DNA from 3 places in the Massilia sp. CCM 8734 genome. Region 1 is predicted to be linked to each of the others. Evidence: predicted binding sites of a transcription regulator. Region 1 holds the regulator's gene; each other region holds the start of a gene.
What was found. Region 1 encodes LexA, which represses DNA repair genes until DNA is damaged. Its sites were predicted from a motif close to ACTGTATNNNNATACAGT; they were not measured.
Positions count from the first base shown of each region.

Region 1 (10,459 bases):
CAAGGCCTCGACCGCGTCGACGCCGCGATCGCGCACGATCGTCACGAGCGCTTGTCGCGAGCGGCAGAAGCCGAAATCGGCGTCGTGGCAGGTGCGGCGCCACTGGCGGATCGCCTTCCTCGCGTCGGGCGAGCCGCAATAGGCAAGCAGCCATCCGTATTGGGCCAGCCAGTCCAGTCCATAGTAGCTTGGCGGCGGCTGCAGCGTCAGTGCGATGGCGTCGGCAATCTGCGGTGCATCGGGCAGCAAGGCCGCCAGCAGCGGGCGGCGACAGGTGTAGAGACGCTCTGTCGCCGCGAGGCTGATGCGCACGCATTCTTCCCAGACGTCGTCGGGCGCGAGCGCCAGGTAGCTGCGTAGCGTCAGCTCGGTCGGGTCGTAGGTGTCGTTACGCAGGAAGCCGCGCTGGTCGGATGCGGCGCGCACGCCATAGCCAGCCCTGGTCATCTCGATGGCGGTGCCTTCCATGCCGATCAGTGCTTCAAGCGCATGCGGCAGGCCCCGGTCGGCGACCAGCACGTCGATCAGGGAGGCGCCACCAATGAGCGGAAGATACGGGAAGTTCAGATGACGCTCGACCGCGAGCAGCACCGCGTCGCAGGCCAGAGAGCCGCGCCGTTCGCCGCTGGCGATGCGCGCCGCCGCCTCGCGCACCAGCTGTTGGTCGTCCGAGCCAGCCGGGTCGAGCACGCAGTGGCGGCGCGCCGCAGTTATGAGGCGCTCCCAGATGGCGTCGGTGTCGGGGCGCGGCGCCGGCCCGGGAAAACGGCGCGAGGGCAGCGCTTCGGCCGCGAGTGCGGCGGGAATGTCGACCAACGGGCCGACGTCGAGCCATGGCGCCACGGCGCCGCTTGTATCAGATTGCCGCATCGTTTGCCTTGTGTGGTCGGTGTTCGTTCATGCGCATAAGCGCGCCATCTCGCCAATCAGCTCACTGACGATTACCGCGTCGAGCGACGACAAGGGCGCGCTGTTGCGCATGCCGTCCTGGCCGGGCCGCCAGAGCACCACGGAGCCCAGGGTTTGCTGCGCGTTCTCGCCTGGCATGCCGGCCAGGATGCCGGGCTCGAAGTCCAGGACCGCCGTATAGCCGCCGCCGAGGTCCCTGGCAATTTCCCGCAGCGCGCCGCCATCTTGCATCGGGCCGCGCCGCCAGCCCTGCTCGATCAGGCCGAGAAGGCTCCCGGTCGGCACCATCTTGCCGTACCAGCGACCGAGCGCCTGAAGCTTTTCTTCGCCGTCGTCCAGGAGGTGTGTGTCGCGCCCGATCTGCACAAACGGCTGCAGCAATTCGTAGTCTGCGAACAGCCGGGCGAAGGCGTCGGCATCGGCCGGCGCCAGGTGCAGCGCATGCGGGATGCCGACCACGGCGCCGTCGCCCTGCGGCAGCGTAAAGGCGTTATCGGCCGCGTCGCTCAGGGCGCCTTCGGGCGTGACGCGAAAGCAGGCCTGCAACGGCCCGCCGGCGGCGTCGTACACGCCCCACACGAGGCGCTGGGCCAGGTGGCGCACCAGCGGGTGCCTCACCATGCAGTCGTAAAACACCTGCACCGGCCAGCGCCGCTGCGCGCACATGGCCAGTTCCAGCCGCAGCACCTGCTGGGCGGCGATGGTGCGCGCATCCTTCTTGAGCAGGTTGAAACGCTTGACCGCCGCCGTCGCCAGATCGGCGTCGTCGCTCTTTTTCGGCTTGGGCAGGTCGGCGCTGCGCGTGCCGTCGGCGGCGCGCGCGAATGGCGTGAGCGTTTCGTCGAAGCCGACATGGAACTGGCGCGGACCGAAGTCGAGCAGCAGGGTGCCTTGTTCATCGAGGCCGAGGTCGGGCGCGAGGCGGTCTTGCAGTTCTTCGCGCGTCAGGCCGCGCACGTCGGCGATCTGCGCGATCTTTTCCCTGGCGCGGTCCTGCAGTGGCTTGAACTTGAGTTTTTGGGCGACGCCGTTGAGCAGCATCAAGGCGATGTCGCTGCCGATCCGCGCGAGCACGTCCAGGCCGACGACGGCGCGCGCATGCAGGCCCTGGCCGGGCCAGACGCGCAGCAGGCGGGTAAGCCTGCGCGCGCTCTCGTCGTTGCCGAGCAGGCCGAGTGCGTGGAAAGCCCAGATTTCCTTGCCCCTGGCGCCGTCCTCCGTCCAGGCGCGGAACAGCTCCCACGCAAAATCGGCGAGCGAATCGGGCGTGCACGCCTGCTTGAGTTGGGTGACGCCGGCGTGCACGCCATCAGGGTGCGGGACACGCAGCATGGCGCCAAGCGCATCCATTGCGTCATCGGGCAGCGCCTTGCCACCGGCGGCCAGCAGGGGACGGGTCCACACCAGCGGTGTCCAGAAGGCCGGCAGCTTGCTGCTCCTGGCCGGCTCGGGCCATGATGGCGCGGCCAGCACCGGTGGCAGTTCGCTGGCGGCGGCGCAGTCGCGCATCGTGATGTACTGCGCGGCGGCGACCGACAGCACCTTCCAGGCCGGCGCCGGAATCCATGGCTGCAGGGCGGCTACCCGGTGCGCGTGGGTAGCCACCACGCCGGCCAGCACCTGGCGCCCGCGTTCAGGGCCGCAGTGATCCCTGGCGATCAGTTGGCTCAGCGCCGCCATGGTGGCATCGGGCCAGCGCCGGCCGGCGTCGGCCAGATAGTCGGGCGGCAGCTCGCAGTGGCCCTGCACCAGTGCCATGATCGCTTCCGGGGTGCCAATGCAGGCCAGCGCCTGTACCGTCTGCGCGTACCTTACGCCGTCCTTGAGCGCATCGACAGCATCGGTCCCACGGTCCTGCAATGCGGTGGCGACGGCGCGCGGCGATCGATGAAAGCTGTCGTCGCGCAGAGCCTCGCCGCGCGGCCACAGGCGCAGCGCACGCCGTGCTTCGGGCGAGCTGGCGTAGACGATCAGCCATGCGTAGTTGCCGCACCATTGCGCTCGCCCCTTGTCGTCCGTTTCCGGCTGCAGCATCAGCGCCAGTTCGTTGGCCAGTTCCGGCGCATCGGGCAGCAGCGCGGCCAGCAGCGGGCGGGTGCTGGTATGCAGTTCCTTTGCCGCGTCGCGCGCCATGCCGACGCATTCTTCCCAGATCTGTTGCGGGGCGTGCGCCAGGTGGGCGCGCAGCGCCAGGTCGGTGATGCCATAGGGCTGGCGGGCGCCGTCGGTGTTGGCGTGCACTTCATAGCCGTTTTTATCGGGGCCGGCAGCCGGTTCGAGGCATAGGCGCTGCGCCCGGAGCATGATGTCGAAGGCATACGGCAGACCCTTGTCCGCCACCAGCACGTCGAGAAAAGGACAGCCTTCGGCCGCCGGCCGCCTTTTTTCGTTAATTTTTTCCATCGCCAGCAGGACCGCATCGGTTTCGGGCGTGCCAAGCTGCCTGCGCTTGGCGAGGCGCTCGATGGTGTCGATCACGGCCGGCTGGTGCGCGCAGTCGCCGCCCGCTTGCAGTGTGCAGTTTTCGCGCATCCGGGTCAGGAACAGCACCCATCGCTCCCTGCTGGTCGCGCAAGACGGTGGACCGGGGTGGCGGCGCGAGGGCAGGGCGTGCGCGGCCAGTTCGGGCGGCATGTCGGCCAGCGCGCCGGCCGCCAGCCATGGCGCGATGGAATCGGACGGGGGCGTCACGCGCATAATTGCTCCATTACCCGGATAAATTCGCTGACATCGATCGGGTCGAGCGCGCACAGGCGCGCGTCCTCTTCGACGCGGTAGTGTTCGAGAACCAGCCTGACCAACGTCTGTTCTTCGTCACCGTGGATGAAGCCTGCCGTCAGTCCCGGCGCGATGTGCAGGTGCGCCAGTTTGCCCCGACCGAACCACCTTGAAAATTCGACCGTCTCGCCGCCGCTGCCGATGTTGCGGTGCCAGCCCCGCTCGACCAGGCCAAGCAGGCGCCCGGTGCTGACCACGGCGCCGTCCCAGCGCGCCAGCGCCTTGCCGTCGCGCTCGGCCTGCGTGAGCGTGTGCGTGTCGCGCGCGAGTTGGGCAAACGGCTGCAGCAGTTCGTAGTCGGCGAACAGCTGGGCGAAGGCGGCCAGGACGGCCGGGTCGAATTCGAGCGGGTGCGGGATGCCGATCCGGATATCGTCGCCCGGCGCCAGGGCAAAGGCGTCGTCCGCATGGTCGGTGTAGCCGCCGTCGGGCGCGACGCGAAAACTGGCCAGCAGCTTGCCGTCGCTGTCATACGCGCCCCACACCAGGCGCTGCACCAGATGGCGCAGCAGCGGGTGGCCGGCCAGGAAGTCACGGAAGGCTTGCGTCGTCCAGCGCCGCTGCCCGCACATTGCCTGTTCGAGGCGCAGCACCTGCTGGGCGGCGATGCTGCGCGCATCCTTCTTGAGCAGCTTGTAGCGCGCCACGGCGGCCGTCGCCAGCTCCGCGTCGTCGGTCTTTTTCGGCTTGGGCAGCTCGTCCAGGCGCGCGCCCTGCGCATCGCGCAGGCAGGGCTTGAGCGCCTCGTCGAAGACGACGCGGAACTGACGCGGGCCGAAGTCGAGCTGCATTTCGCCGTGTTCGTCCAGGTCCAGGTCGGGCACCAGGCGGTCTTCCAGTTCTTCGGTGCTCAGTTCGAGCGATGCGGCGATCTCGCCGATTTTGTCGTATGCGTGGTGCCGCAGTGCGTTGAACTTGACCTTTTGGGCGATCCCGTGCAGGAGCATCAGGGCGGTGTCGCTGCCGATCATGGCCAGCACGTCCAGGCCCACCACCGCGCGCGCGTTGAGGCTTTCGCCGGGCCAGGCGCGCACCAGCGGCGCGAGCATGCGCGCGCTGTTGTCGTTGCCAAGCATGCCGAGCGCGTAAAACGCCCAGTTTTCCTTGGTTTCGCCGCCCCGTTCGACCCAGGCGCGAAACAGCTCCCAGGCGAAATCGGCCAGCGAGTCCGGCGTGCAGGCCTGTTTGAGCTGGGTCACGCCGGCGTAAATGCGGTCGGTGTGGGGGAAGCGCAGCATGGCGCCGATGATGTCGAGCGCCGCGTCGGGCAGCGCCTTGCCGTTGCTGGCCAAGAGAGGGCGGGTCCATCCGAGCGGGTCCCAAAACAATGGCAACTTGCCGATCCTGGACGGATGCAGCGTGAGCGGATCTTCATCGAGCATGGCGCGCATGGCGTCGGTGACGGCGGCGTCGCCATAGCGGGCGGCGACGTCCATCAGCACGCCGTCATGGCCGGCGCCGGCCAGCATGCGCAGGGCCTGGCGCGCCTGCTCGCGCGGCGCGCCCGCTTCGCCCAGGGCGGCGGCGGCCAGGCCACAGGCGGCATGTTCCGGATTGCGCAGCAGCCAGTTGCGCGCGCTGGCGATCATCTTTTTCGGCTTGGGCATGGCGTAGGCACGCGCCACCGGCGCTGCCAGTTCGACCGCCCCGAAGTGCAGCGCGTAGGCCAGGTTATCGACCGGCTGCTGTGCGACCAGGAGCACCAGGGCGGGCAAGCCGGCCAGGCCCGTGGCGGCGATGGCGCAGGCCGGGTGGTTGATGTCGGTGGTGGCCAGCGCGTTCCAGACCTGGGCGTTAAGTGGCGCCGGCAGCGCCGCGATCAGGCGCGCGCCTTCTTCCGGTGGATGGTAGGAGCCGGTGCTGGCGCGCCATGCCGCGATCAGCGCATCGGCGTCGCCGGCCGCGATGGCGGCCTCGGCAAACGGCGTAGCCGGGCCGTGGTAGTGAATGCGGCGGGTCTCTTTGCCCAGCTGTTCGCGCTGCTGCGCGCTCCAGCGTTCGACCGGCGCCAGGGGCATCGGGGCCAGCGCCAGCGCGGCTGCGCAGGTCGACTTTTTCGATGGGTTCTTCCAGGGAGGGTTGACCAGCACCGGTGGCAGGTCGGCCGCGTCGGCGATGTCCGGCACGCCCAGGTAGCGCGCGGCGGCGTTCGACAGTACCTTCCACGCACCTGCCGACAGCCACGGCTTGAACGCCGGGACCATGTGGGCGCTGCTGGCGAGCACCTCGGCCAGCGCGCAGCGTGCGAAATGCGGTCCGCAGCCGTCCCTGGCGATCAGTTCGCTCAACACGGCCATCGCCGCTTGCGGCCAGCGCGCGGCCGCAGCGTCAAAACGCGCGGACGAATACGACTTGCCCAGTGTTTCAAGCGCCAGCGCCGTCATCGCTTCGTACGTGCCGATGCAACTGAGCCCGTTCGAGGCCTCCTCGTAGATGGCGTGCGGGGCCAGGAGCGCGACCGCGCCAGCGCCACGGTCGCGCACCACGGTGGCCACGTGCCTGGCCGATTTGCCGATGTTGTACTCACCGCAGCTTGCCGCCTTGGGCCAGCGGCGCAACGCCTTGAGGGCGGCGTCCGATGTGGCGTAGGCCTTGAACCACTCGTATTGTTCGAACCAGGGGGCGGGTGGCTGGCCTTCCGGCGACTGTGTGCCCAGGGTCAGTTCGTTGGCCAGGTCCGGCGCATCGGGCAGCAGGATGGCCAGCATGGGACGGCGCCAGTCGGGCAGCGATGGTGCGGCCTGCCGCATCGACCGCACGCAGTCATTCCAGTCCTCCTCGCTCGCCTGCGCCAGGTGCTCACGCAACAGTATGTCGACCTCGCGGTAGCCGCCGTTTAACCAGCTGTAGCCGCTATTGTCCACGTCGGCGCTGATGGCGTACGCCAGGCCGGAGGGATCGCGCTCTTGGTCGAGGATCATTCCCAGCCGCTGCAGAAACACTGCGACGGCGTAGGGCAAGCCTCTGTCGCTCACCAGGAAGTCGGTGAAGGCGCTGGTGTGCACCTCGTCGTAGCCGGAACCCGTATTCGCTTCCAGCAGCATCATGATGGCGTCCGACATGGGCGAACCGCGCCGCCGGTCCTGGGCGATACGCCCGATGGTTTCGGTCACGGCTTCGCGGTACACGGGATCGGAGAGCTCCGCACTGAATATGCAATGGCGGGTGACCGGCTTGAAGTCGTTCCAGCATGCGCCGGCGTCGATGGCGCGCGCTATGCCGGGAAACCGGCGCGACGGCATTGCCAGCGCTGCTAGTTCGGGCGACATGTCGACCAGCGGCTCGACCGCCAGCCAGGGCGCCGAACCGCCTGGCACGGCGATGGCGGGCGCGATGGGGAGCGGGGCCGGCGGGGCAGCGGGGGCGGGCGGCGCCGGATGCACAGCTGCCAGCGGCTGCGCGGCGCCGGTCTCGGCATAGCCCTTGCCGGTCTTTTCGCGAATCAGTTTGTCGATTGCCGCCACCGCCGTGGCGTGGTCCGGATGGGTCTTGGTTTGCCCTTGTCCCGCCGTGCCCACCTTGCCGTAGCGGACATGGACATCGCAGCCATCCTGCCCGACTTCCCAGAATTTGTTGGACGCGCCTTCGCAACATTCGAAACGTCGCATTGGGCGTCCTAAGCGAGCGTGAAGGGAAGGGGGAACCGGCTGCCGGCGCGCGCCGCGCACGTGTTTCGCTTGCTCATAAGTAATGACAAATGTTGTAAAAAATGATACTTTACGGCAAAGCGGTGCCCCTGTCGAGCCGCGCCAATCCGGTTATGATGCGCATCCGGACATCCCATCGTGAGACATGCAATGAAGAAAACCCTGTTTTGCCTGGCATTGATGCTGGGCGGCGTGGCGCAAGCGGACGAGCTGGCCGACGCCAACGCCCTGTTCGCGAAAAAGTCCTATCCGCAAGCGCTGCAGCTCTACACCAAACTGGCTAATGCCGGCAATGCCGAAGCTCAATTGCACATGGGCGAAATGTATTTTTACGGCGAGGCGGGGACGGTGGACCTGGCCAAGGCCGAAGCCTGGTTCAAGAAATCGGCGGCCAAGGGCAACAAGACCGCCGCCGGCTCGCTCGAGATGATCAAAAAGCGCGACACGCGGCGCGCCGAGCTCGATTACTGGATATCCAAATACGATGGCGCCGAGCTCAGCGCAGGGCAGTTCCGCTGTCCGGCGCCGCGCATTCCGACCATGTCGAAGCAGAACGACGACATCGAGAGCGTGTCGGCCAAGGTCGACGCCTGGCAGGATTGCTACAACGCCTTCGTGCGCAACCTGAACGAAGCGAGCCCGCTGACCAAGCGCATTCCCAAGGACATCGCCGACCTCTTGACCAAGGAAGAAACCGAGCAGTCGCGCCTGCACCTGGAAGGCGTGTATGCCGGCATCGCCGAAAACGCCAAGGTCTCGGCCAAGCTGGTGCTGGCCGACTTCGGCGCCTGGCGCAGCGCCACCGACGCTTATATCAAGGAACACAACCGCATCGTGACCGATGCGGCCGCAACCGCGCCGCGCAAGGGCGACTGAACCAGGCGGGCGCAGCCAGGCTGCGCCCGCGCCCTCAGTTCCAGCTGCGCATCAAGCCCACCGCCAGGCCTTCGAGCGCGAAATCGTCGCTTGCCGGATCGACGTGGATGACCTTGAAGTCCGGGTTTTCGGGCAGCAGTTCGATCAGCGAGCCGGTCTTTTTGTAGCGCTTGACGGTGACGTCGTCACCGATGCGGGCCACCACGATCTGGCCATTCTTGGCGCTGTCGACCTTTTTGACGGCCAGCAAGTCCCCATCCATGATGCCGGCGTCGCGCATCGACCAGCCACGCACCTTGAGCAGGAAATCGGGCCGCGAGGAAAACATCGCCGGGTCCACGCTGTAGGTCGCTTCCACATGTTCCTGCGCCAGGATGGGCGAACCGGCGGCCACGCGCCCGACCAGCGGCAGCGACATGAGCAGGTTCGGCGGCGGCATGGGAATGGCGTCGACGCTCGCGCCGATCAGGCGGATGCCGCGCGAGGTGCCCGGCGAAATTTCGATGGCGCCCTTGCGCGCAAGCGCCTGCAGGTGCTCTTCGGCCGCGTTGGCCGACTTGAAGCCCAGTTCATTGGCGATCTCGGCACGGGTCGGAGGAAAGCCCGTGTTCTCGATCGCATCCTTGATCAGGTTGAGGATTTGTTCTTGCCGTGGTGTGAGCTTGATCATCGATGTGCGGGACTGTGTATATGGACAGACTGTATTTTTGTACAGTATTTCGCGCAATGCAAGGGTTAATTAGCGGAATGGGGAATTATTTGCGACAGCGGCTGTCCAACATCGAGAAGAGGACGCCCCTCGCGGTGCGAAGCAGGGACGTCAAGGCGCAGGGTGACGGCGCAGCAATTGTTCGGCAAGGCATTCTGCCGTAGCGCGACAACGATAGGGGGCTCGATAGAGGAGTGATGTCATGGACCGTCTCACGGTACCACCTGTTGAATATGAGGACGACTTCGTACTGTGGGTCGAGCAGCAGGCGAGTTTGTTAAGTGCAAGGCAGTTCGATCAGCTTGACGTTCATCATCTGATAGAGGAGCTGAGAGCCATGGTGGGCCATCATCGCAGGGAGCTGGGAAGTCGCCTGGAAGTGCTGATGATGCATCTGCTTGAATGCCAGTTTCAGCCCAGCCACAAGTCGCCCAGTTGGCTCAATACGATCGACCACCAGCGTGGCCAGATCGACGAGCTCGTGCGCGAAAGTCCGAGTCTGGTTCCGACCATCGCACACGTGGCCCAGCAACGCTATGCGCGGGCCAGGCGCATGGCCGCCAGGGAAACCGGTCTATCCAGAAACGGATTTCCATTGGCTTTACCCTATAGCGTGCAACAATTGCGCGACGACGACTTCGTGCCGTGACGGGACGGGTCCGCCTGCCTGGGATGCGTGGGGATCATGCCAAGGGCGCCACGGCGGACCAGCCCGGCGTATGAGCGTTGTCGACGTCGCTGCTCGCACTGCAGGCGTGAGCGCCGCTGCCCGGTATCTATCTGCGAGAAAGCGACCGCCGTGCCCGTCGCATGATGGTCCAGGGTAATTCAGGTGTTGCTTGTTGCCCCACTTCACGCTATAATCGCCGGCTTTCCCTTCCCACACTCGTCTTGACGCCGAGGTGGGCATTTGTTTAAACGTCCCTAAGGAGTTATGCATGCGTCATTATGAAATCGTTTTTATCGTCCACCCGGACCAAAGCGAGCAAGTCCCGGCGATGATCGAACGCTACAAAGCCAGCGTAACCACGCGCGGCGGTTCGGTTCACCGTGTTGAAGACTGGGGCCGTCGTCAGATGGCTTACTCGATCCAGAAGCTGCCAAAAGCGCACTACATCTGCCTGAACATCGAATGCGACAACGAGACCCTCGTGGAACTCGAAACCGCGTTCAAATTCAATGATGCCGTGCTGCGTCACCTCACCGTTAAGATGAAGAAGGCTGAAACCACGCCGTCGCCGATGATGAAATCGGTACAACGTGAAGACGCAGCCAAGAGCCACCGCACTGAAGCGCCTGCTCCTGCAGCCGCGCCAGCGCCAGCTCCAGCCGCAGCAGCGTAATTGTTGACAAGATTCCCTGAACGCGAATGACCTCACCTCGGTGAATCAACTCCAGTTCGTAGCCCAGATTTGCGAGCGCGACGTATTGCGCTACACCCCGGCCGGCGTGCCCATCGTGACCGCCACCCTGATGCACAGTTCGCAGCAGATGGAAGCAGGGGTTGCCAGGTTGGTCGAATTCGACATCACCGCGCTTG
Region 1 is NZ_WHJI01000016.1:22,942-33,400, reverse strand. Features, by position in the region: gene F2P46_RS16465 (DUF4132 domain-containing protein) at 1-870, opposite strand, end outside; gene F2P46_RS16460 (DUF4132 domain-containing protein) at 898-3,606, opposite strand; gene F2P46_RS16455 (WGR and DUF4132 domain-containing protein) at 3,597-7,295, opposite strand; gene F2P46_RS16450 (sel1 repeat family protein) at 7,485-8,210, shown strand; gene lexA (transcriptional repressor LexA) at 8,245-8,880, opposite strand; gene F2P46_RS16440 (DUF29 domain-containing protein) at 9,122-9,568, shown strand; gene rpsF (30S ribosomal protein S6) at 9,858-10,262, shown strand; gene priB (primosomal replication protein N) at 10,303-10,459, shown strand, end outside.

Region 2 (10,459 bases), on a different contig from region 1:
CGGGATTATTGACGTGTACGTGGACTTCGCCGCACCGATCGAGGGTGGGCTGTACAAGGACAAAGTCCTCGTCGGCAACATCATCGACCGCCTGCGCGCGCTGGGCTACGTAGGGCCGAATTTTTCGCACAGCGACCCTGGCCTGCAAGACCGCAAGCTGATCGTGCTCGAAGCGCCCGAGGAATTCAGCGCCTTCGCCAAGCTCAAGGGCTGGAAGAACCTGGCCGAAGAATTCGACGACGAATAAACCGCGTCCTTCCTTTCATGCAGCAACGTTTTACTGCCGCTTTTTAACAGCGGCAGCCTGCCTCCTCGTACCGCCTTCTCGTTCCGCCTCCTCAAGCGCTCACATAGCGCGCGCTCCATGCCGCAATCATGCCGGCCACCCACACCGCATCTTCCCTGCGCGTGAGCAAATGATCCGCATCATCGAGCGACACAAAACTCTTCGGATGCTTGGCCGCCTGGAAAATATGCAGCGCATTATCGATCCCCACGGTGCGGTCGTGCGGCGAGTGCATAACCATCAAAGGGCGCTTGAGCGCGGCCGTGCTGACGTTCAAGTTCTGCTCGGCGGCATCGAGCAAAAACTGGCGCTTGATGGTGAACGGCCGCCCGGCCAGTTGCACCAGCGCCTCGCCCTCGGCTTCGATCACGCCGAGCTGCTCGCCGAACAGGTTGTTGACATGCGATGGATCGCTCGGCGCGCCCACGGTCACGACCGCGCGCACCTCGTCAATGCCGGCGGCGGCGGCCAGCACGGCGGCCCCGCCCAGGCTGTGTCCGATCAGGATCTCGGGCGCCTTCAGCGAGGTGCGCATGAAGGCGGCGGCGGCCACCAGGTCCTGCACATTCGATGAAAAATTGGTGTTCGCAAAATCGCCTTCGCTCGCGCCCAACCCCGTGAAATCGAAGCGCAGCACGGCGATGCCATGCTCGGTCAGGGCCTGGGCGATGCGGCTGGCGGCGAACACGTCTTTGCCACAGGTAAAACAATGGGCAAACAGCGCATACGCGCGCGCCGGCCCGTCGGGGGCATCGAGACGGGCCGCCAGCTTGTGGCCATCAGCGCCGGGAAACTCTTGTTTTTCGCTGTGCATCCCTGCTCCTGGTGAATAATGAATCCGAGCATCTTAACCCGGGATGGACGCCGTTACCGGGCGCCGTTACCGGACGCCGTTACCGGGCGCCGTTACCGGGCGCCGCTACCAGGAGCCGCTGCCGATTCCCTAACCAAACAAGCCATGCAGAAACCAGCGCGGCGCGCTATCGCCATCGGCCCCGGCGATGCGTTCGCGATAGACCCAGTAATGGGCATGGTCCTGCCCCTGTGCGATGAAGTAATCGCGCGTCTGCGCCTGGCTCCACCAGCCGGCCTCGATCCGCTCGGGGGTGGACGCCATGCGCAGCGGCGAGCCGTAAAACGGCCGGTGATCGCGCATCAGCAGCGCCACCGGCTTGGCCAGCAACCAGGCCGGGCGCGGCAAGCTGAGCACGTCCGGCGGCAACTGCATCTGCGCCTGCTGCGCCTTGCCGCGCGCCCGCCGCACCGGCACCCAGCGGTTGGCCAGCTCGGGCCGGTAATCGGCGCGCGGGGCCGCCTGCAGCACATTGTCGGGACCCAGGCGCGCCACCAGCAGTTCGAGCATGCGCCACTGGTCTTGCTCGTTGCCGCCGGGCTCGGGAAACAGCGACTCGCTCGGCATGGCCATGGCCTGCACCTCGGGCGCTTCGAGCACCAGGCCGATCACGTGCGCCTCCAGCGTCAGGCTGCCCAGGCGCTCGCGCAGCAGGCGCACCAGATGCTCGTCGCGCCAGGTGGGCTCGGCCAGGATGATGTCGAGCACGGTGGGCGCGCGCGCCACCCGCCCGCGCTCGTGTTCGAGCAGCAGCACGATGCGCCCCACCGCCAGTTGGTGCGCGCACAGCCAGCCCGTCATTTGCAGCAGCAGGCTGTGGGCGCCGGCCAGCAGGGCGTCGGCCTGTTCGACCCGGTCGAACAATTCCAGCCGGGCCTGGAAAGTGGTGGGCGCGGCGATCCAGTCGAACAGCTCGGCCGTCATGCCGTAGGCCGCATCGAGCACGGCCAGCAAGGCGGCGCCGCAACGGCGCTGCAAGCCCGGACGCGGCAGCCGCCGCAACTGGCCCAGCGACACGCAGCCAATGCCGTCGAACCAGGTGGCAAACGGACGCGCCGGCAGCGGCAAGGCAGCCGGCAGGCGGTCGAGGCGGCGCTTGAGTGACGCCATGCCGAGCGCGTGCCCGGCCCCGCCGCGCGCCAGCAGCCAGGCGCCGCGCGCGGTCGGCGCGCAGCTCAGCTGAACCACGAACCCGAGCGCGCGCAGGCTGGCGCGAATGCGCCGGCACAGTGCGCGCACCCCGCCGAACAGGCGCAGGCTGGCGCCCACGTCCATCAGCAAGCTCGCTTCTTCGGCCAGGGTGACCTGCGGCGTGTACTGCAGCAGCGCCATGGCCACCGCCTGCAGGGCGGCGGCCTCGCGCGCCGGCGCGCGCTCGTGCAGGCGGGCGGCGGGCAGCAGCATGAGCACGCCGCCGCGGCGCATGCCCGCGCGCACCCCGCCCGCCAGCGCCAGCGCCGACGCGGCCAGCACGCGCTCGCTCTCGAGTACGACGATGGCGGCCTCAGCCGACCAGTGCGGGCTGAACACGTCGAGCGGTAGCCGGGGCAAGTAGAGGCCGATCCAGAGTCGCATGGCGTTGAAGTAAACAAGGAGTCAGGGGAAGAAACAGGGGCGCGTCGCGCTGCGGCCCCCGGCGTTTGACGAAACCGATGTCGAGCCCGCCGAGGGCCGGACGCAAGCTCAGGCGCAGCGGCGCGGGCGAGGCATCCTGGGCCGCCGCGAGCGGGCGCAGCAGGAAGAACAGGGCTTCGCCGCCTTGCGCCGCCAGATGCAGGCGGCGCAGGGACTCGGGCCGTGCATGGCTGGCCCAGAACAGCAGCGCGCCACAACTACCGCTGCGCAACACCTGTTCGGCCGCCCACAAGGCATCGGCATTGCGCGCGCTGCGCACCCAGATCAGCTGGGAGGGAGACAAGCCGAGCGCGGCCAGCGCCAGCGCCTGCGGTGGATGGGGCGGCTGCAGCAGCACGATGCGGCGTTCGGCCACCTTGGCCAGGGCCGGGCGCAGCAGGCGCAATTCGCCGATGCCACTTTGTTGCAGCAGCAACTCGACCAGGCAGCCGCTGGGCCAGCCGCCGCCGGGCAACTGGGGCGAGAGCGTGGGATGGCCGCTGTCGACGCAGCGCGTACCCGCGTGGGCCAGCTGGGAAGCGCGCCACAAGGCGGGATGCAAAGTCTCGGGCGCGGCAAGAAGATCTGGGGAGTTCATGATGGAATCAACAAAGTACTGTATGTTTATACAGTACTCGCTGGCTGCCAATTTGGCAAGGTCTATCGTGCGCAGCCTCTCCCCCTCACCCTATGGAAGACTGACATTCCGACGCAAAACTGCAGCAATTTCCTACAACCGGGGTCAGAGCTTTAACTAGAAACATTTTCAATAACGCATGTGGGCGCGGCCTTCACCAAGTCCTTGCGCAGCCATCCGACAATAAAGCGCGGGCCGCTGACCAAGATCGTGCCGTGAAGCTGTGCGATCATTACGGCGCCCTCGTTCCAGCGCAAGATACGCGGCAGTTTTTGGCGGTAAACAATGCTGGTACCAGTGAGCTGGTTTTGCACCTATCCCAAACGTTCAAGCGTATCGAGCAGATTGCGCATGCTTGCCGCGCCAACGGGCGCCACGGAAAACTGCACCGGCAGGACCATGCATACCGACACCAGCGATCCCAACGCCGTGCCGCACAGAAGCCCGGCAAGTGGCGGCGCCCCTTCCTGCCCCATCAGGAACGCGTGCAGCGGCAAGGTACTCGCCAGCACGATGATCAACCATGATCCCAGTTGCGACCAGGATTGAAACAGCAGCAGATACCGCCAGACCGGCTGTGGGTAAGTGAGCGCTGAAATAGCTTCATGGGAAGAAAGAGAGGGCATCGATGTCACTCGTGGCGGATGAGGATGGAAGGGCCGCAGTGCCCTATCCAGCCGATCCTGGCGCACCGCGCGCAGTGTCATCTTGAAATCGCTCAAAGATTACTTTGAATCATATTCCTTCCCTGCCCAGAGCGGAGCCGAGAAAGGGAGCTCACTGGTCGCCGGAAAAGAGCAATTGCCACGCAACGCTATCATGCAAGGCGGCGCCCTGCCCGCCGCACACGAGCATTTTCTGGCCATCCGGCGAGACATCGATACAGTGGCTGATGCGCGCCACCGCATCGGGAACCGCATGTTTTCCCAATAGATGCGCAGCCACCATCCGATTATTTTCAAGGGCGCGCATGCCGTCATCGTTGGCGCACCACAGCGTGCCCTGGAACCAGGCCGCATCGGCGTACGGAAGGGTTTGATGGCCTTGCTCGATCAATTCCCAGGCGCCATTGCGCCCTTCCCATACCGTGCCCGTGATATCGGTGATATACACGCAGTCGTCGCCACCGCAGGTGACTGTGTACAGCTTCCGGTCCGAGGGGAACGGCAATTTCTCCCACGCGGTCCCGTTGAAATGCCATACCGCCCCCGCGTCGCCGACGACATACAAGTCATTCTCGGAAAAGCCGCTCAGATCATTGAATCCGCTATTGCCAATGGCCTTGGTGATAAGCTTATCGCTCCTGCTCTTTAATTCGGAGGGAATGGGGATGCCGGCGTGCTCCGTCCAGGTTTGCCGGGGAAGGCGTTCAAAGATGCGCAGCGGGCTTCCGAGCGCATACAATTTACTGTGCACCCGCACCAGTTTATTGATTGCCGACCCCACCTTACCGGCCGCAGCATAACCGTAGCCACGGCCATCGAAAGCAATCGCCTCTTCAAAATCGCGATAGGTTTTCGGCTTGTACGCCCAGACCTGGCGGGCCAGGTCGACCACCAGGAATTCCTCCTGCGATGGCGCCCAGGCCGACGCCAGGCTGGCAAAGGACAAATCGCTGGTTTCAAGAACGAAAAAACGCTCGCTCATCGGCGCATCCATGCGCACGCTCACGAAACGTGTTCGCCAGCCGACGTCGCGCCCGTCCGACATTTCCACCAGCATCAGGCCGATGCGTCCATCGGCAAAGCCAATGGTGCAGTCGCGCACCATGAAGCCCTGGCAAATGTCTTTCCAACTTTTCTTATCGAACAACATGCAAGCTCCTGGGCGCATGGATGACTTGTGTGCATCATTGCCCAGAAAGAAACCAGCGTCAACGCCGGTGTTTTCCGAAAAAATCGACCAGCATCTTGCTCGCATCCGGCCCCGCCGCCGAGTTGAACGACAGGCGCGCGTCGCCCCCGCTCCAGGCATGCTGCAACTGGGCGATCTGGGCCACCCGTAGTATCAATGTGCGGCCCCGGTACACGTCGTGCAGCTGATACGGCAAGCCGCCTCGTCCAGCGGCCTTGTGCGCCACCCGCACCGGCGTGGCCGCCGGCAAATCATTGACCAGCATCGCCTGGCGCCGCAGATGCACTTGGTTGACCGGACGCACCACCCGGTCATCGTCACCCTGGATCAGGATGGTCGGCAGCGACGGAAACCCCGGACGCCGCTCGAGCACCTCGGCAATCGAGCTGTCGACCCGGGCGCCGTTACGGTGCTGCATGACGCCCAGTGCGCCGACCGTGCTGGGCCCGGCTCCGTACAGCGGCCCCGAATGCAGGCCCAGCCCGGCGAACAGCTCGGGATGGTTGAGCGCCACGATATTGGCCATGCCCGCCCCCACTTGAAGGAGGCCAGGGTCGAGGCGTTCTGACGCCCGCAGTCCGTCCGGACTGCACAAAACGAGGTTCAGCGCCCATGAAACGGGCGGGAAGCAGCTCGGCCTGACATCAAAAAAAGCAACTGCCGGCATCGCGACCGGCGGTCACGCGAAATTTGCCGGTAATTCGAGGTGCCCTTATGTATAACGAAGTGCTTTGAAGTTAAGCATGTCGATTCGTCGTGGGTTCGGGCGCCGCAGTTTACATGATTGCCACGCCGAAGTTCGCCAACGCGACAGAACCGAAAAAACATGGTAAATTTTCAGATAATGTTAAAAAATCAACAAAAAGAGCAATTTCCTGGCTTTCAATTATATTTACTTTATGAACACTCTTTCACTGCATGATTATCTTTGAAATGTGCTAACTTACTCATAATAATAGATGATAACGCATTAAAATCTTTGTATACAAACCTTGTGGTTTTTTTAACTTAGCTGTTTATCATGCTACCACACGGTTCCATCAAAAACATATCCTGAAAACAAATTTATTAAATTTCAAACTTAGGTCTTTACTGTCAGGCTAATAACATAACGCCAATCGGAAATTTATTAAGCTTTCCGCTTTGAGAATTCACAGTTTTAATACTGCTCAAACGGGGTTTCTATGATTGACTACCCTGGGGCTTTGCTTGATTGCCGTTCCAGCCTACTTACTGAATGATTTATTGGTTCAGTGCCTGCTATTTCGCATGACCTTTTGCAGTTAAGTTTTTACTATATTTTTTCCTGTGTTAATTTTGGAGAAAAAAATTGGTAACTCTTGAAAACTTATTCATCATGGATCTCGCATCCCTCCACCTAAATTTGTTTAGAATGGGAAATTCTGAGTCGCCATCTTTTTCTGAGACGCGAGGTTTAAAGGATTGTTTAGTTGTGGAAGTGAATGGAATCCTTGTAATACGTGCTAATGGAAACGGCTTCTCTGCTTTTGATAGCATAACGCCGCTCATGAAAGAAAAGGGTAAAAATATATGGAAAATTAAGAAGAACGCAATACTGCCGGACGGCATTCGTGTAGTCAAGGATATGCGCCCGAATCATAAAGGTCATTTTATGTTGGCGCCTGAGCGAGATATGCCATTTCTGAAGTATATTGGCCTTCTTGAAGAATTCGGAATCGATCCAAATAAATCTGTAAAACTTAATCCATTGGAGATTAAAAATGGCTGATCTAACGAGTATTAAAGCAACGGTAGGAGAATGGCGAGTAGTGCTTACTGCTTTAGAAGAACATATGAAGCACCTGACTGCAGTGGTCAAAACAATTGAAGATGAAGACCAACAATGCGAGATGTATGATGACCTTGAACGGCTACAGCGCATGATACCCGATTTCAAGAGCCAATTTGAAGAAAGTATTAATAAAACAATATAATAATTATTTTTATTATTGCATTGATTAATTTTATATTTTTATTGATATAAAACTGCAAGAGACGTTGCAGTGTCAAGGAAAAACGGAAACCGCAGCGTATGTTAACAGATTTATCTTCAAAAACGAACGGGTGAGTATGTTCACCGTAGCGATTGCCTGATGCCGAATGAATAAGAAAACTGGTCGTCACGGGGCAGGATATGGTTTTTAATCCTGCCCCCTGACGACCAAGCGCTTAGTGGGGTTTGGGGCAAGGCCCCAAGGTGTAGTTTTATGGCCGGCTTGGTTGAATTGATGCATCTCTGTAGTTGCGCGTGGCGGTCAGATGGTCGACGCGAGCATCGTGCAGACGCCGAAGCAGCTCGTCCGACATTTCCACCAGCATCAGGCCGATGCGTCCATCGGCAAAGCCAATGGTACAGTCGCGCACCATGAAGCCTTGGCAAATGTCTTTCCAACTTTTTCTTATCGAACAACATGCAAGCTCCTGGGCGCATGAATGACTTGTGCGCATCATTGCCCAGAAAGAAACCAGCGTCAACGCCGGTGTTTTCCGAAGAAATCGACCAGCATCTTGCTCGCGTCCGGCCCCGCCGCCGAGTTGAACGACAGGCGCGCGTCGCCCCCGCTCCAGGCATGTTGCAGCTGGGCGATCTGGGCCACCCGCAGGATCAGCTTGCGGCCCCGGTACACGTCATGCAGCTGGTACGGCAAGCCACTGCGCCCCCCGGCCTTCTGCGCCACCCGCACCGGCGTGGCCGGCGGCAAGTCATTGACCAGCATCGCCTGGCGCCGCAAGTGCGCCTGGTTGACCAGACGCACCACGCGATCGTCCTCGCCCTGGATCAGGATGGTCGGCATCGACGGAAACCCCGGACGCCGTTCGAGCACCTCGGCAATCGCGCTGTCGACCCGCGCGCCGTTGCCATGTTGCATAACCCCAAGCGCCCCGACCGTGCTGTGCCCCGCTCCGTACAGCGGCCCCGAATGCAGCCCCAGCCCGGCAAACAGTTCCGGATGATTGAGCGCGACGATGTTGGCCATGCCCGCCCCGGCCGACATACCGCCGATAAACACCCGCGAGCGGTCGAGGCCGTAGGCGGCCAGCACCTGGCTGATCATGCCCACAATCACCGGCACATCGCCGCCGCCCTGCTGGGTGGCGCGGTCGTACCACTTCCAGCAACGATGTGGATGGGCGCCCAGTGATTGCTGCGGATACAGCACGGCATAGCCGGCCTTCTGCGCCGTCTGGTTCATGCGCGTGCCCTGGGCGAACTGGGTGGCGCTTTGCTCGCAGCCGTGCAGCATGACGATCAGCGGCCAGCCCGAGGGCGGCGCCGCGCCATCGGGCAGATACAGCCAGTAACTCATCTGTCGCAACACGTGCCCGGCCTGGCCGGCGTAGCGCGCGGTGAGCCATTTGCCAGGCGCCGGCGCATCCTTGGCCAGGCTTGCCGGTGCGGCGCGCGCTGCCGGCTTGGGTTTGGGTGCGCAAGCGCTTCGGGGTTTCGGCGCCGGCTTGGGCGTGGCCGTGGCCGCCGGTTTTGGCTTGGGCTTGGCGCGCACCTTGGGCGCCGGCTTGGGCGGCGCAAACAAGGCCGTGAGCAGGCGTGCCGCCGAACGTTGCTGCTTTTTGCCCACGCGCATCAAGCTGCGCAGCAAGGGGGCGCTCGACTTTACCATCGCAAGCGCACCATCACGCGCCGGTGCAGGCGGGCCCACAGGAACGCGCCGAGCGAAGGCGTGGGAATCGGCTGGCCGGGCGGGCCGGCGGGGGTGCAGCGTGCGTTGAGATCCATGGCGAAAGTCTCCTTTCAACCAGCATAGCGTGCGCGCGCGGCACCGCTCCGTGCGTTGCGCCGCTTAGCCGGCCCGATGAACAAAAAAGCAACATTGGCGGACGTGGCGCGCGCCCGGGCACCATTGAGCCAGATCAAAGAACGGCTTGCGCGAAAACCTAGTCTGTTTGCATAAGGTCCGCAATCGGCGCGGTCCGCACACCCAACAACCCCAGGAGAACGACATGAACTACACAGAGCGCGACAAATACGGCATGTACAAAGGCAGCGCCGGCCCCGGCCCGGCCCTGATGGGCGCCGACACCCTGATCGGCGACAACGTGGTCAATTCCCAGCAGGACGACCTGGGCGAAATCAAGGAAATCATGCTCGACATGCGCAGCGGGCAAGTCGCCTACGCGGTGCTGGCCTTCGGCGGCATGCTGGGACTGGGCGAAAAACTGTTCGCGGTGCCGTGGCAGGCACTGCACCTCGATACGGTCAACAAGCGTTTCGTACTCAATGTGGAAAAAGAGCGCCTGAAAAACGCCCCCGGCTTCGACCCGGACGCCTGGCCGGACATGAGCGACATCGGCTGGGCCAACCAGGTGCACGGGTTCTACGGCACCGACGCCAGCGGCGGCATGGGTGCGGGGGCGCAAGCGGGCATGGGCGGCAGCGGCGCAGCGACTGGCGGCATGGGCAGCAGCGGCATGAGTGGCGGCACTGCGCTGAGTTAAGCATCCGCCCAAAAACCACACTCCGTCATTCCCGCGCAGGCGCTACACAATGCCCACATATTTGAAACATTCAATAAAATCAAACACTTACAGCAGCTTTCAACAATGCAACTGCATACTAAGTGCTTGATTTAAAAGCGAATTTCAAAAATGTGGCCTAGGTTAGCGCGCAGGCGGGAATGACGGAGCTTAAGTTAGCGGCATCAGCGCTGCATCGACTCCCACACCTTCTGCAGGCGCTTGGCCGAGACCGGCATTGGCGTGCGCAATTCCTGGGCATACAGCGACACGCGCAGTTCTTCGAGCATCCAGCGGAATTCCACCATCTTCGGATCGGTGTTCTTCCCCGCCAAGCGGTCGCGTGCGGCGCGCATGAAGTGGCTGGCGGACTGGGTCCACTCGGCCATCAGCTTGGCGTCGCGCGCGGGATCGGCGCGCAGCTTCTCCAGCCGCACATTGATCGCCTTCAGGTAGCGCGGAAAATGCGCCAGCTGCGTGTAATCGTTGTCGATCAGGAAGCGCTTGTGCACCAGCCCCTGCAACTGCGACTGCATGTCGGCCGCGGCCTGCGCCTGCACGCCCTGCAGCTTCTTGGGCAAGCCATGGAACTCGGTCAGCACCTGCGACACCAGCCGTGCAATCTCGTTCACCAGCAAGGTCAGGCGCGATTTACCTTCATCCTTGCGCTTGTTGAACGAGGCCGCGTCGGTCGGCAGCGGATCTTGCAGGCAGGCGATAT
Region 2 is NZ_WHJI01000031.1:38,528-48,986, forward strand. Features, by position in the region: gene F2P46_RS24405 (hypothetical protein) at 1-247, shown strand, start outside; gene F2P46_RS24410 (S9 family peptidase) at 339-1,100, opposite strand; gene F2P46_RS24415 (DNA polymerase Y family protein) at 1,230-2,714, opposite strand; gene imuA (translesion DNA synthesis-associated protein ImuA) at 2,644-3,351, opposite strand; gene F2P46_RS24425 (hypothetical protein) at 3,504-3,704, opposite strand; gene F2P46_RS24430 (hypothetical protein) at 3,705-4,112, opposite strand; gene F2P46_RS37100 (hypothetical protein) at 4,168-5,205, opposite strand; gene F2P46_RS24440 (PHB depolymerase family esterase) at 5,264-5,911, opposite strand; gene F2P46_RS24445 (hypothetical protein) at 6,602-6,994, shown strand; gene F2P46_RS24450 (hypothetical protein) at 6,987-7,199, shown strand; gene F2P46_RS24455 (hypothetical protein) at 7,471-7,740, opposite strand; gene F2P46_RS24460 (PHB depolymerase family esterase) at 7,737-8,885, opposite strand; gene F2P46_RS38315 (hypothetical protein) at 8,879-9,001, opposite strand; gene F2P46_RS24465 (PRC-barrel domain-containing protein) at 9,226-9,720, shown strand; gene hrpA (ATP-dependent RNA helicase HrpA) at 9,924-10,459, opposite strand, start outside.
Region 2: imuA (translesion DNA synthesis-associated protein ImuA) is a predicted target of LexA. The motif match lies at 3,369-3,386, and genes of this name have one in related genera.

Region 3 (10,459 bases), on a different contig from region 1:
CTTCCCGGCCACCTGCAACAGCTGCGGCACGGGGATCGTCGATGCGCTGGCGGCCGTGAAGTCGGTCACCGGCGGCACCACGCCGCCAGCCGGCACCACCATCAACGAAACGGAAGCGAACAACGCGACCGCAACGGCGAATGCGGTGACGGTCAGCGGCACGGTTGTTAAAGGCAACATGGGTTCGAGCACCGACTCCGACTACTTCGTGGTTCAACTGCCAGCGGGTAAAACCCTGTCGGCGGCAATGACGATCGGCAGCAGCACCGCCGACTACGATCTGTATGCCTACAACAGCGCGGGCACGCAGGTGGCGTCGAGTGAAAACGGCGCAGGCGTAGCCGACAGCCTGAACACCGCCAACACCAGCACCGCCACCACCACCCGTTATGTCCGCGTGAAGTACTACAGCGGCGGCACGGGCGCCACCAGCGGCGCGTACTCGCTGAAACTGTCGTGGTAATGTAAGTCAATGCGGCGGCCTGGCCGCTGCATGACAAAGGGGACGACCGGCTTGCCGCTCGTCCCCTTTTTTACGTCGATAGGTGAGATCGGCCACCGTACTTAAACCGTCTTTCCCGCCTGCGCGGGAAAGACGGTTTTGCGGGTTGCGGTCAACAAATAGCCTCTACCTATACTGCTATTTACTCATACGCCCCCAGCCTGCGCTGTTCCTCCGCCGAAAAATGCTGGTTCCGCACCTGCTGCAACACCGCCTCCGACCCCGTTCCCACGCTCGCCCGCTGCGCCAGATAGGCCTTGATGCGTCCCTTCCACGCCGTCTCTTCGCGATCCAGATCGGCCAGCCGGCTGGCCGCTTCCGGCGAGAACGCCGTCGCCCGCAAGCGATACACCTCGTCGTCACCCGCACCCTGCTCGCGCAGCTTCTGCACCGACGCTTCCATCCGGATCACCTTGGTGGGCGCCTCGCGATCTTCGCGCAACGCCGCCGGCATGCGCTGGTCCAGCGCCGCCATCTTTTGCTCGCGCTCGAGCGCCGTCAGCGCGCCGTCCTGCTCGATGTCGAGCCGCGCCAGCGCATCGGCGTCGTACGCGTCGCTGGCACCGAACAGTCCCGTCGCCTCGGCCACGCTGAAAAACTGCGGCCGCAACCGCTGCTTGAGCGCCAGCCGCGCGCGTGCCGCCTTGGCCAGGTCGGCCTGCGGCGCCAGCGTCTTTTCGGCATCGGCCAGGGCCCGCTTGTAATCGAGATAGCTGGCCAGCAAGCGCTTAGCCTGCGCCGCCGGGCCGGGCGCGAAGCGGCGCTCCAGCTCGCGCTCGATTTCGGCGCGGATCGCCTGCAAATCCTTCTCGCCCAGCCCGGCCAGGTAGTAGTCGAACAGATGCCCCAGTTCGGCGTTGACCACCAACTGGCCATCGGCGTCCAGGCGCACGTCGCCGTCCGGCCTGGTGCCTTCCATCGACCGCACGAACGCAAACGGGTCCGACGGCGCCGGCGGCGCCGCCGCCACGGCGGCCACCTCCGGCCTCGGATAAGCGGCCACCAGCAAAGCGGCCACCAGCGCGCCGGCCCCGAACCTTTTCCATCGCATGCGTGCGGTCATGGCGGCCTCCTTACAGACCGAGCGCCTGCAGGCGGTTCGCTTGCTGGCGGAACACGGTCACCGGACTGGTTTCGAACAGGTTCACGATGCCGATGAACTGGTTCACTTCGTCGAGGTGGTTCATGGCGTAGTCGTCGCGGATCACGCGCCCCAGGCGGCTGGAACAGCTGCTGACCAGGCCATCGTTCTTGCCGCCGAACGCCGCGCCGGTCAGCGCCATGAACGGGTCGATCGCATCGAACACATTGGTGTAGGGCTGGGCCCCGCTCCACGAAAAGTAGTACACGCCATTGACATGGTTGGCGCCTTCGCCGCATGCGCTGGTCGGCACGCCCTGCGGATGGCGTTGGTTAAAGGCGGCCGAGCCGGCCGTGCTGAGCGAGGCGAGCGCAGCCGCGCCATCCTGCGGCAAGCCGGAACGACCGGTGAGGAAGTCCATCAGCGCGGCCACCGCGTTGGCCAGCGCATTGCCCACTTCGGGGGCGTTGCCGGTCAGGATGTCGGCGATCTTCGAGCCCTTGTTCACACCCGCCACCGAGCTGGCCGACGCGACCAGGTTGGGCGCTACCGAAGCGACGTAGCGCACGGTCGGCCCGCCGTGGCTGTGGCCGATCAGATTGACCTTGGCGGCGCCGGTGGCAGCCATGATTTGTTTCACTTGCGAGAGCAATTGTTCGCCGCGCACTTCGGTACTGTTGGCGCCCGAGACCGTGACGGTATAGACTTTCGCTCCACCGCTGCGCAGGGCCGAGGGGATGCCGTAGAAGTACTCGACCGGCCCCAGTTTTTCGAAGCCGAACAGGCCGTGCACGAGCACGATGGGATACTTGGTTTGCGTGTAACCCGCAGCCAGGGCCGGGGCGGGAACGACGAGGATGGCGATAAGCAAAACGGACAGGCACTTCCAAAAGCGATTCATCATTGTTGTCTCCATTGATGGTTTTTGTATGAAATGAACTACTGGAACCGGAGTTGCGCAGTTCAAGCTGCACATTCCTCCGGCTACCGGCAAACGCCCCTGCTTAGGCTGTTTTATGAATTAGAGCGAGCGCTCGGTTTTTTGAATGTAGCACTGGCGTATGCGGAAAGCATCGCGCAGTGCAGCATACGGAGGCCTTGTTTTGCGGTTTGAATTGATCTGTGGTTTTAACGAGCTATAATCATTCCTGAAACCAACTCTAGCGGTAGACGCAACTATGGGAACGCTGGTGTCCACCCGCTTCGACTTCGCCCAGTTTGAAAAGATGACGCCGCTCACCAGCGACACCATCTGGGCCTATCTTGTTGACCGTCACGCCGAGCGGATCGGCGTCAAGCGCCGCAAGCCGGCGCTGGAAAACATGGAAAGAATTTTCGGCGCCACTTTCCGCCTGGCCAATGAAGTGGGCTTTCGCGCGATGAGCTTGCGCGACCTGTGCCGCGAAACCGGTTTGTCGATGGGCGGCCTGTACGGCTACATCGCCAGCAAGGATCAACTGGCGGAAATGATCGAAGACGTGGTGCGGCATGCCAGCCAGGAATTGCCGCGCATGTTCCTGCATGTGCAGGCGCCCCTGGAACGGCTCGAATCGCTGGTGCGGGCGACGATTTACCTGTCCGAGATCTTGCAGCCGTGGTTTTACTTCGTGTACATGGACTCGCGCGTGCTCAGTTTCGAGCAGCGCGGCATGGCGAAAAATTCGGAGCTGTCGATCCAGGCCGAGATTGCGGACATGATCGGCCAGCTCAAGCCTGTGCCGGCCGGCAATCCGGACTTGCTGGCGGGGCATATCGTGGCGATGTTCCAGGATTGGTACATCAAGCGCTGGAAATACCGCGCGGCCAAGGTGCATGTGGATGATTTTGCCGATAGTACCCTGGCCATGATCCGCAGCCATCTGAGTTAAGCTTGGGCCGTCCGCCGCCAAGCCGACGACGACCCGGGCCTTCCAACTTGCAACAAATCCAGTTTCAGTGAATACTGTATGCAATTACAGTAGTTGCCCCTTAACCGGGCACAGCAGAGCGCGTGAACGCCCCAGCCCGAAAAATCATCCATTGCGATTGCGACTGCTTCTACGCAGCCGTCGAAATGCGCGACAATCCCGCCCTGCGCGAGGTGGCGCTGGCGGTCGGCGGTCGCCCCGCCCAGCGCGGCGTGGTGGCGACCTGCAACTACGAAGCGCGGCGCTACGGCATCCACTCCGCCATGGCCACCGCCCAGGCCCTCAAGCTGTGCCCGGACCTGGTCGTGATTCCCCCGGCCATGGAAAAATACCGCATCGCCTCGCGCCAGATCCTGGCCATCTACGGCGACTACACCGACCTGATCGAGCCGCTGTCGCTCGACGAAGCCTATCTCGACGTCACCGACTCGCCGCACTGCAAAGGCAGCGCCACCCTGATCGCGCAGGAAATCCGCAAACGCATCTTCGCCACCGTCGGCATTACCGCCTCGGCCGGGGTGGCGCCCAACAAGTTCGTGGCCAAGATCGCCAGCGACTGGAACAAGCCCGACGGCCTGTGCCTGGTGCGTCCGGACGAGGTCGACGCTTTCGTGGCCGCCTTGCCGGTCAAAAAACTGCATGGGGTCGGCAAGGTCACCGCCGCCAAGCTCAACAACCTGGGCGCGCACACCTGCGCCGACCTGCGCAGCTGGACCATGCTCGAACTGCAACACCACTTCGGCAGCTTCGGCACCCGCCTGCACGACTTGTGCCGGGGCATCGACAACCGCGCCGTGTGCAACGAGCGCGAGCGCAAGTCGGTCAGCGTCGAAGAAACCTACACGCCGGACGTGCCCGACTTGCCGGCCTGCATCGCCCTGCTGCCGGAATTGTTCGACAACCTCAATGCCCGCATTGCCCGCGCCGGGGCCGGGAAAAGCGTGCAAAAGTTGTTCGTCAAACTCAAGTTTTCCGATTTTCACCAGACCACCGTGGAATGTGTTGGCACCGCGCCACACGTGGGGCAATACGCCAAACTGATGGAAACGGGCTACGCGCGCGGCATGCAGCCTGTACGCTTGCTGGGTGTCGGAGTCCGCCTGGGCGAGGCCGAAAACCTCGAACAGTTAAGCCTGTTCGCCGATGCGGACGTGTAAAATGTCGTTCCCTTCGCACAGATGATTTGTCGCGGACGACGCAAGTCCTGCCTCCGGGGCAGGCCGTTACGCAGGAAGTGAAAGCGGTTTTGCGCGCCTTCCTGCTTCACCCCGCTGTAAATACTGACTCAAACAAGGTAAAGCATAATGTGGTTCAAGAATCTTCAGATTTACCGTCTTCCCGCACCGTGGGCATACACTCCCGAGCAACTCGAAGCGGCGCTGGCGCCCATGAGTTTTGTTCCGGCCACCAGTAACGAATTGCTGCGCCAGGGCTGGGATTCGCCGCGCAACAACGGCATCCTGGTTCACACCGTCAACAAGCAGATGCTGATCCTGCTGGGCACCGAAAAGAAGCTGTTGCCATCGTCGGTGATCAACCAGGTGGCCAAGGCCAAGGCGGCCGAGCTGGAAGAAGCCCAGGGCTTCGCACCAGGCAAGAAAGCCATGAAGGAACTCAAGGAGCGCGTGGCCGATGAATTGCTGCCGCGCGCTTTCAGCATCCGCAGCAACACCTTCACCTGGATCGATCCGGTCAATGGCTGGCTGGTGGTGGACGCCGCCAGCCCGGCCAAGGCCGACGAAGTCATCAAGCTGCTGCTGAAAGCGGTCGACCGCATGCCGCTCGAAAGCCTGCGCGTGCAGCGCTCGCCGGTTGCCGTCATGACGGCCTGGCTGGAAACCGACGAAGCGCCGGTGGGCTTCACGATCGACCAGGATACCGAGCTGCGCGCCACTGGCGAGAGCAAGGCGGCCGTGCGTTACGTGAAACATGCGCTGGAAGTGGACGATATCCGCCGTCACATCGCGGCAGGCAAGCAATGCACGCGCCTGGCGATGACGTGGGACGACAAGATTTCGTTCGTGCTGACCGAGTCGCTGGCGATCAAGGGCATCAAGCCGCTCGACGTGATCAAGGAAAGCGACACCAGCACGCGTAACGATGAAGAGCGCTTCGACAACGACATGATGCTCATGACCGGCGAACTGGCCAAGATGATGAGCGAAGTGGTGGAAGCGCTGGGTGGGGAAGCGAAGGCGTAACGGTGTTTTGACGGGCTGCCTCGGTGGCCTGTTCCGGCTCCGGTGCCGCCCGACCTATCCGCTTTTGCCACGATATTCAAAACCGTCATTCCCGCGCAGGCGGGAATCCAAGGCATCTCCGATACGCGAAGGAGCTTGGATTCCCGCCTGCGCGGGAATGACGGTTTTGTATGTAGCGCAAATATTCGCTTAAGTAGAGGCGGTACCCAAAGATCGCACGCTTGGGCAGGCTGGTCCTGCCCGATGTTTCACAACGGCTGAAACACCCCCGCCGCGCGATTCTTGGTCACGTTATCCCACGTGAAAATCTGCCCGTTCATCGCCACATACACACCCGGCGGCAAGATTTGCGCGGCGGCGCTTGCGCAGCCGAGATTGAACAGCGCATCCGAATTCGCAATTTCGTACGGAATCATTGAACCAGTCAACACAATGCTTTTGCCAAGCGCGGCGGCGCCGAGCACGGCCGCCGTTTCCGGCATCGTATCGGTGCCGTGCACGATCACAATCGCCTTCTCCGGCGCCGCCTGGCAACTGGCCAGCACGCGCGCGCGGTCGGCGTCTTGCATGTCGAGCGAGTCGAGCAGGGGAAGCTGCTCCAGTTCAACGGGAACCGTCATGCGCGTGCGCGCCAGCACCGCAGGCAGATGGCTTTCCGCAAAGCCGAGCTTACCGGTCAGTTCATCATAATGTTTATCGAAGGTGCCGCCGGTGGCGATGATGCGCAAGCTCATAGTGATCTGGAATTCGTAAAGAGAAGGTGCCGTATGATAACGTGTAGCGTTGGCCTTGTGCGCGCAAAGCAAAACGCGCAACTTGCCGGTGCGTTAGAATCGTTGTCTGCGCATGAGTCCACTCATTTTTTGTCCTTCAAGAAGCCATGAAAGCCCTTGCCCCAGGAACTGTTATTTTCCATCGCCATCGTGGCTATGGCGTCATTACGCACGTCAACCTGCTGACCGGCTGGATCTCCGCGCGCTTCGGCAGCGAAGCGCGCACGCTCGACCTGAATCTGTCGACCGACGACGTGCAGCATGCCGATGGCGAAGCGATCCTGTTCCGGCGCGCCCCGCCCGACCGCATGCCGCACGCGCGCCTGATGGCGATGGTGCGCGCACTGCACCAGGCCGGTTACGAAAAACTCTATCTCTACTCCTGGCCCAAGCCATCGGGCCTGCACTGGCGCTGGCATTTGTTCACCGCCCAGCGCGACTGGATGCAACGCCCGTGGCGCGAGGGCTGGTACGGCTCGGGCGCCGACTACAACGTCAACCCGGTGATGGGCTGGGGCGATTCGCCTGGCGCCACCACAGATGAACTGGTCACCGCGCTGGCGCGCTTCGACCCGCAAGGCCTGGCGCAGGCGCTCGGACGCGACGAAGACCACACGGCGTGGTTCGAAGGGGCGTGCAAACTCCTGCTGCCGGGCTATATGTACAGCCTGAACGTGGAGCGCCCCGGTGGCGGCGGCTTGCAGGACGCGCCACCAGTGCCGGTGGTGCCCGTGCGCGCCAGCCTGCCGGCTTACGGCGGCCCGGCCCTGGGCTGGCCTCCCGGCTGGGCCGGTTTGTGGACGCGCGCGCATGTGATGCCGGCGCCGCCGATCGATATTACCGGCGAGCGCAAGTTGCGTGAGACGTCGTAGCGGGCGGGAGTTGGTGACATCGGCTCAGAGCCCTCCCTGCGGCGAGACCTGCGACACCGGGGTCAGACCCCCAACGGAAAAACCGGGGTCTGACCCCTCGGACCTGCGACACCGGGGTCTGACCCCTCGACCGGTGACACCGGGGTCAGACCCCTTGCAACGCTTCCGGGTTCAGGATATGCGACGGGGCGCCGTTGGCGAAGTTCAGCACATTCTCGAACGCGGTCCGGAAGTACAACTCGTAACTATCCTTTTCCACGTAGCCGATGTGCGGTGTTGCCAGCACGGTTGGAATGCGCAGCAGCGCCGCGTCCGCCGCCAGCGGCTCGCTGGTGAATACGTCGATGGCCGCATTGCCCGGCCGCCCCAGCCGCAGCGCCGCTTCCAGCGCATCCGGTGCGACCAGCTCGGCGCGGCTGGTGTTGACGAACAGCGCATCGGGCTTCATGCGCGCCAGGTCCGCGGCCGTGACGATGCCACGGGTGCCGTCGGCCAGCCGCAAATGCAGGCTCAGCACGTCGGCGCGTTCGAAGAACTCCTCGCGGGTGGACGCCGCCTCGAACCCATCGGCCACCGCCGCCGCGCGGCTGGCCTCGCCACCCCAGACCAGCACCCGCATGCCGAACGCCTTGCCGTAGCCGGCGATCATGCGCCCGATCTTGCCGTAGCTCCAGATTGCCAGGGTGCGTCCCTTGAGCGTGCGCCCGACGCCGTTCAGCAGCGGGTTGACCGAGGCTGTCTGCCACAGTCCCTCCTTCAGATTATTCGCGTAAGGCACGATCTTGCGGCTGGCCGCCATGATCAGCGCCCAGGTCAGCTCGGCCGGCGCCACCGGCGAGCCGACCCCTTCGGCGATGGCCACGCCGCGCGCCGTTGCGGCGGCCACGTCCACATGCCCGGCCAGCTTGCCGGTCTGGGAAATGAGCTTGAGGTTCGGCAGTTTTTCCAGCAATCCTGCCGGAAACGCCGTGCGCTCCCGGATCAGCACCAGCGCCTCGAACGGCGCCAGGCGGATGCTCAATTGCCCCGCGCCGCGGGCTGAACTGTTAAATATTTTGACATCGTGGCCGTCGAGCAGCTTGAAGCAGTCGAGTTGGCGCACCGCGTCCTGATAATCATCGAGAATAGCTATTTTCATGGGAGATGGCAGAAGTTAAATAAATCTTCGTAGGTAAATAACACGATCCGGAATATTCGAAATAGCCTACTACATTACTCAACTATTATTCCTACATTTTTGACGTTTGAGCATTTAAATCAGGTAATAGCGGGTGTACAATCGCCCCTCATTTCGGGATTTGGCCCCGGCTGCGGACCCTGATTTCCGCCCTGTCAAGTCCCCGCACTACCGTTCCACCAGCCTCGCCGTCATCCGAGGTTGTCGACATGACCGCCGTATCGCCGAACCTTTCTTAGGGAATGGATTCTTGAGCGCAAGCTGAAACGCTGACGACGATCCTGCCGTGCCGGGACAAGAAAGAATTCTTATTGGCATTGGAGGTACTATGAATCAGCCCGTTATGGGTGGCGTTGCAACACTCAACGTCCCAGCTTACATCAAACATCAAAAGCTCATCAATTGGGTCAGCGAAATTGCTGCCCTGACCAAGCCGGCCCGCATCTATTGGTGCGACGGCTCGCAAGAGGAGTACGACCGCCTGTGCGCCGAGATGGTGGCCGCCGGCACGATGAAAAAGCTGAACCCTGAAAAGCGCCCGAATTCCTATCTGGCGTGTTCGGATCCAACCGACGTGGCGCGCGTGGAAGACCGCACCTACATCTGCTCGGCTACCAAAGAGCAGGCCGGCCCGACCAACAACTGGATGGCCCCTGCGGAAATGCGCACCACCCTGAGCGGCCTGTTCGACGGTTGCATGGCCGGCCGCACCCTGTACGTGGTGCCGTTCTCGATGGGTCCGCTGGGTTCGCCGATCGCCCACATCGGCGTCGAACTGTCCGACTCGCCTTACGTGGCGGTCAACATGCGCATCATGACGCGCATGGGCAAGGCGGTCTATGACGTGCTGGGCGCGGACGGCCAGTTCGTTCCGTGCGTACACACTGTCGGCGCACCGCTGGCGGCCGGCCAGAAAGACGTGGCATGGCCATGCAATGCGACCAAATACATCGTTCACTATCCTGAAACCCGCGAAATCTGGTCCTACGGTTCCGGCTACGGCGGCAACGCGCTGCTGGGCAAGAAGTGCTTCGCGCTGCGCATCGCCTCGAACATGGGCCACCAGGAAGCCCAGGCCGGCGGCACCGGCTGGCTGGCCGAACACATGCTGATCCTCGGCGTCGAATCGCCCGAGGGCAAGAAGCACTATGTCGCGGCGGCCTTCCCATCGGCCTGCGGCAAGACCAACTTCGCCATGCTGATTCCGCCAGCGAGCTTCGGCGGCTGGAAAGTGACCACCATCGGCGACGACATCGCCTGGATCAAGCCGGGCGCCGATGGCCGCCTGTACGCGATCAATCCGGAAGCCGGCTACTTCGGCGTGGCGCCGGGCACCAACACCCGCACCAACTCGAACTGCATGGCCTCGATGACCGAGAACACCATCTTCACCAACGTCGCGCTGACCGACGATGGCGACGTCTGGTGGGAAGGCCTGACCAAGGAAGCGCCGTCGCACCTGATCGACTGGCAGGGCAAGGACTGGACCCCGGCCTCCGGCGCCAAGGCCGCGCACCCGAACGCGCGCTTCACGGTGGCCGCGACCCAGAATCCGGTCATCGATGCAGCCTGGGACGATCCTGCGGGCGTGCCGATTTCGGCCTTCATCTTCGGTGGCCGCCGTTCGACCACGGTGCCGCTGGTGACCGAAGCGCGCAATTGGGTCGAAGGCGTGTACATGGCCGCGACCATGGGTTCCGAGACCACCGCCGCCGCCGCCGGCCAGATGGGCATCGTGCGGCGCGATCCGTTCGCGATGCTGCCGTTCATCGGCTACAACATGAGCGACTACTTCCAGCACTGGCTGGGCATGGGCAAGAAGATCGAAGCCATGAACCCGGCCGCGCTGCCGAAGATCTACTGCGTGAACTGGTTTCGTACCGATGCGGAAGGCAAGTTCGTCTGGCCTGGTTTCGGCGACAATATGCGCGTGCTCAAGTGGATGC
Region 3 is NZ_WHJI01000003.1:101,372-111,830, reverse strand. Features, by position in the region: gene F2P46_RS04245 (S8 family serine peptidase) at 1-463, shown strand, start outside; gene F2P46_RS04240 (lipase secretion chaperone) at 645-1,565, opposite strand; gene F2P46_RS04235 (triacylglycerol lipase) at 1,576-2,487, opposite strand; gene F2P46_RS04230 (TetR/AcrR family transcriptional regulator) at 2,774-3,451, shown strand; gene dinB (DNA polymerase IV) at 3,574-4,647, shown strand; gene F2P46_RS04220 (recombination-associated protein RdgC) at 4,795-5,691, shown strand; gene F2P46_RS04215 (asparaginase domain-containing protein) at 5,940-6,425, opposite strand; gene F2P46_RS04210 (L-asparaginase) at 6,572-7,336, shown strand; gene F2P46_RS04205 (D-2-hydroxyacid dehydrogenase family protein) at 7,482-8,474, opposite strand; gene F2P46_RS04200 (phosphoenolpyruvate carboxykinase (GTP)) at 8,842-10,459, shown strand, end outside.
Region 3: dinB (DNA polymerase IV) is a predicted target of LexA. The motif match lies at 3,525-3,542, and genes of this name have one in related genera.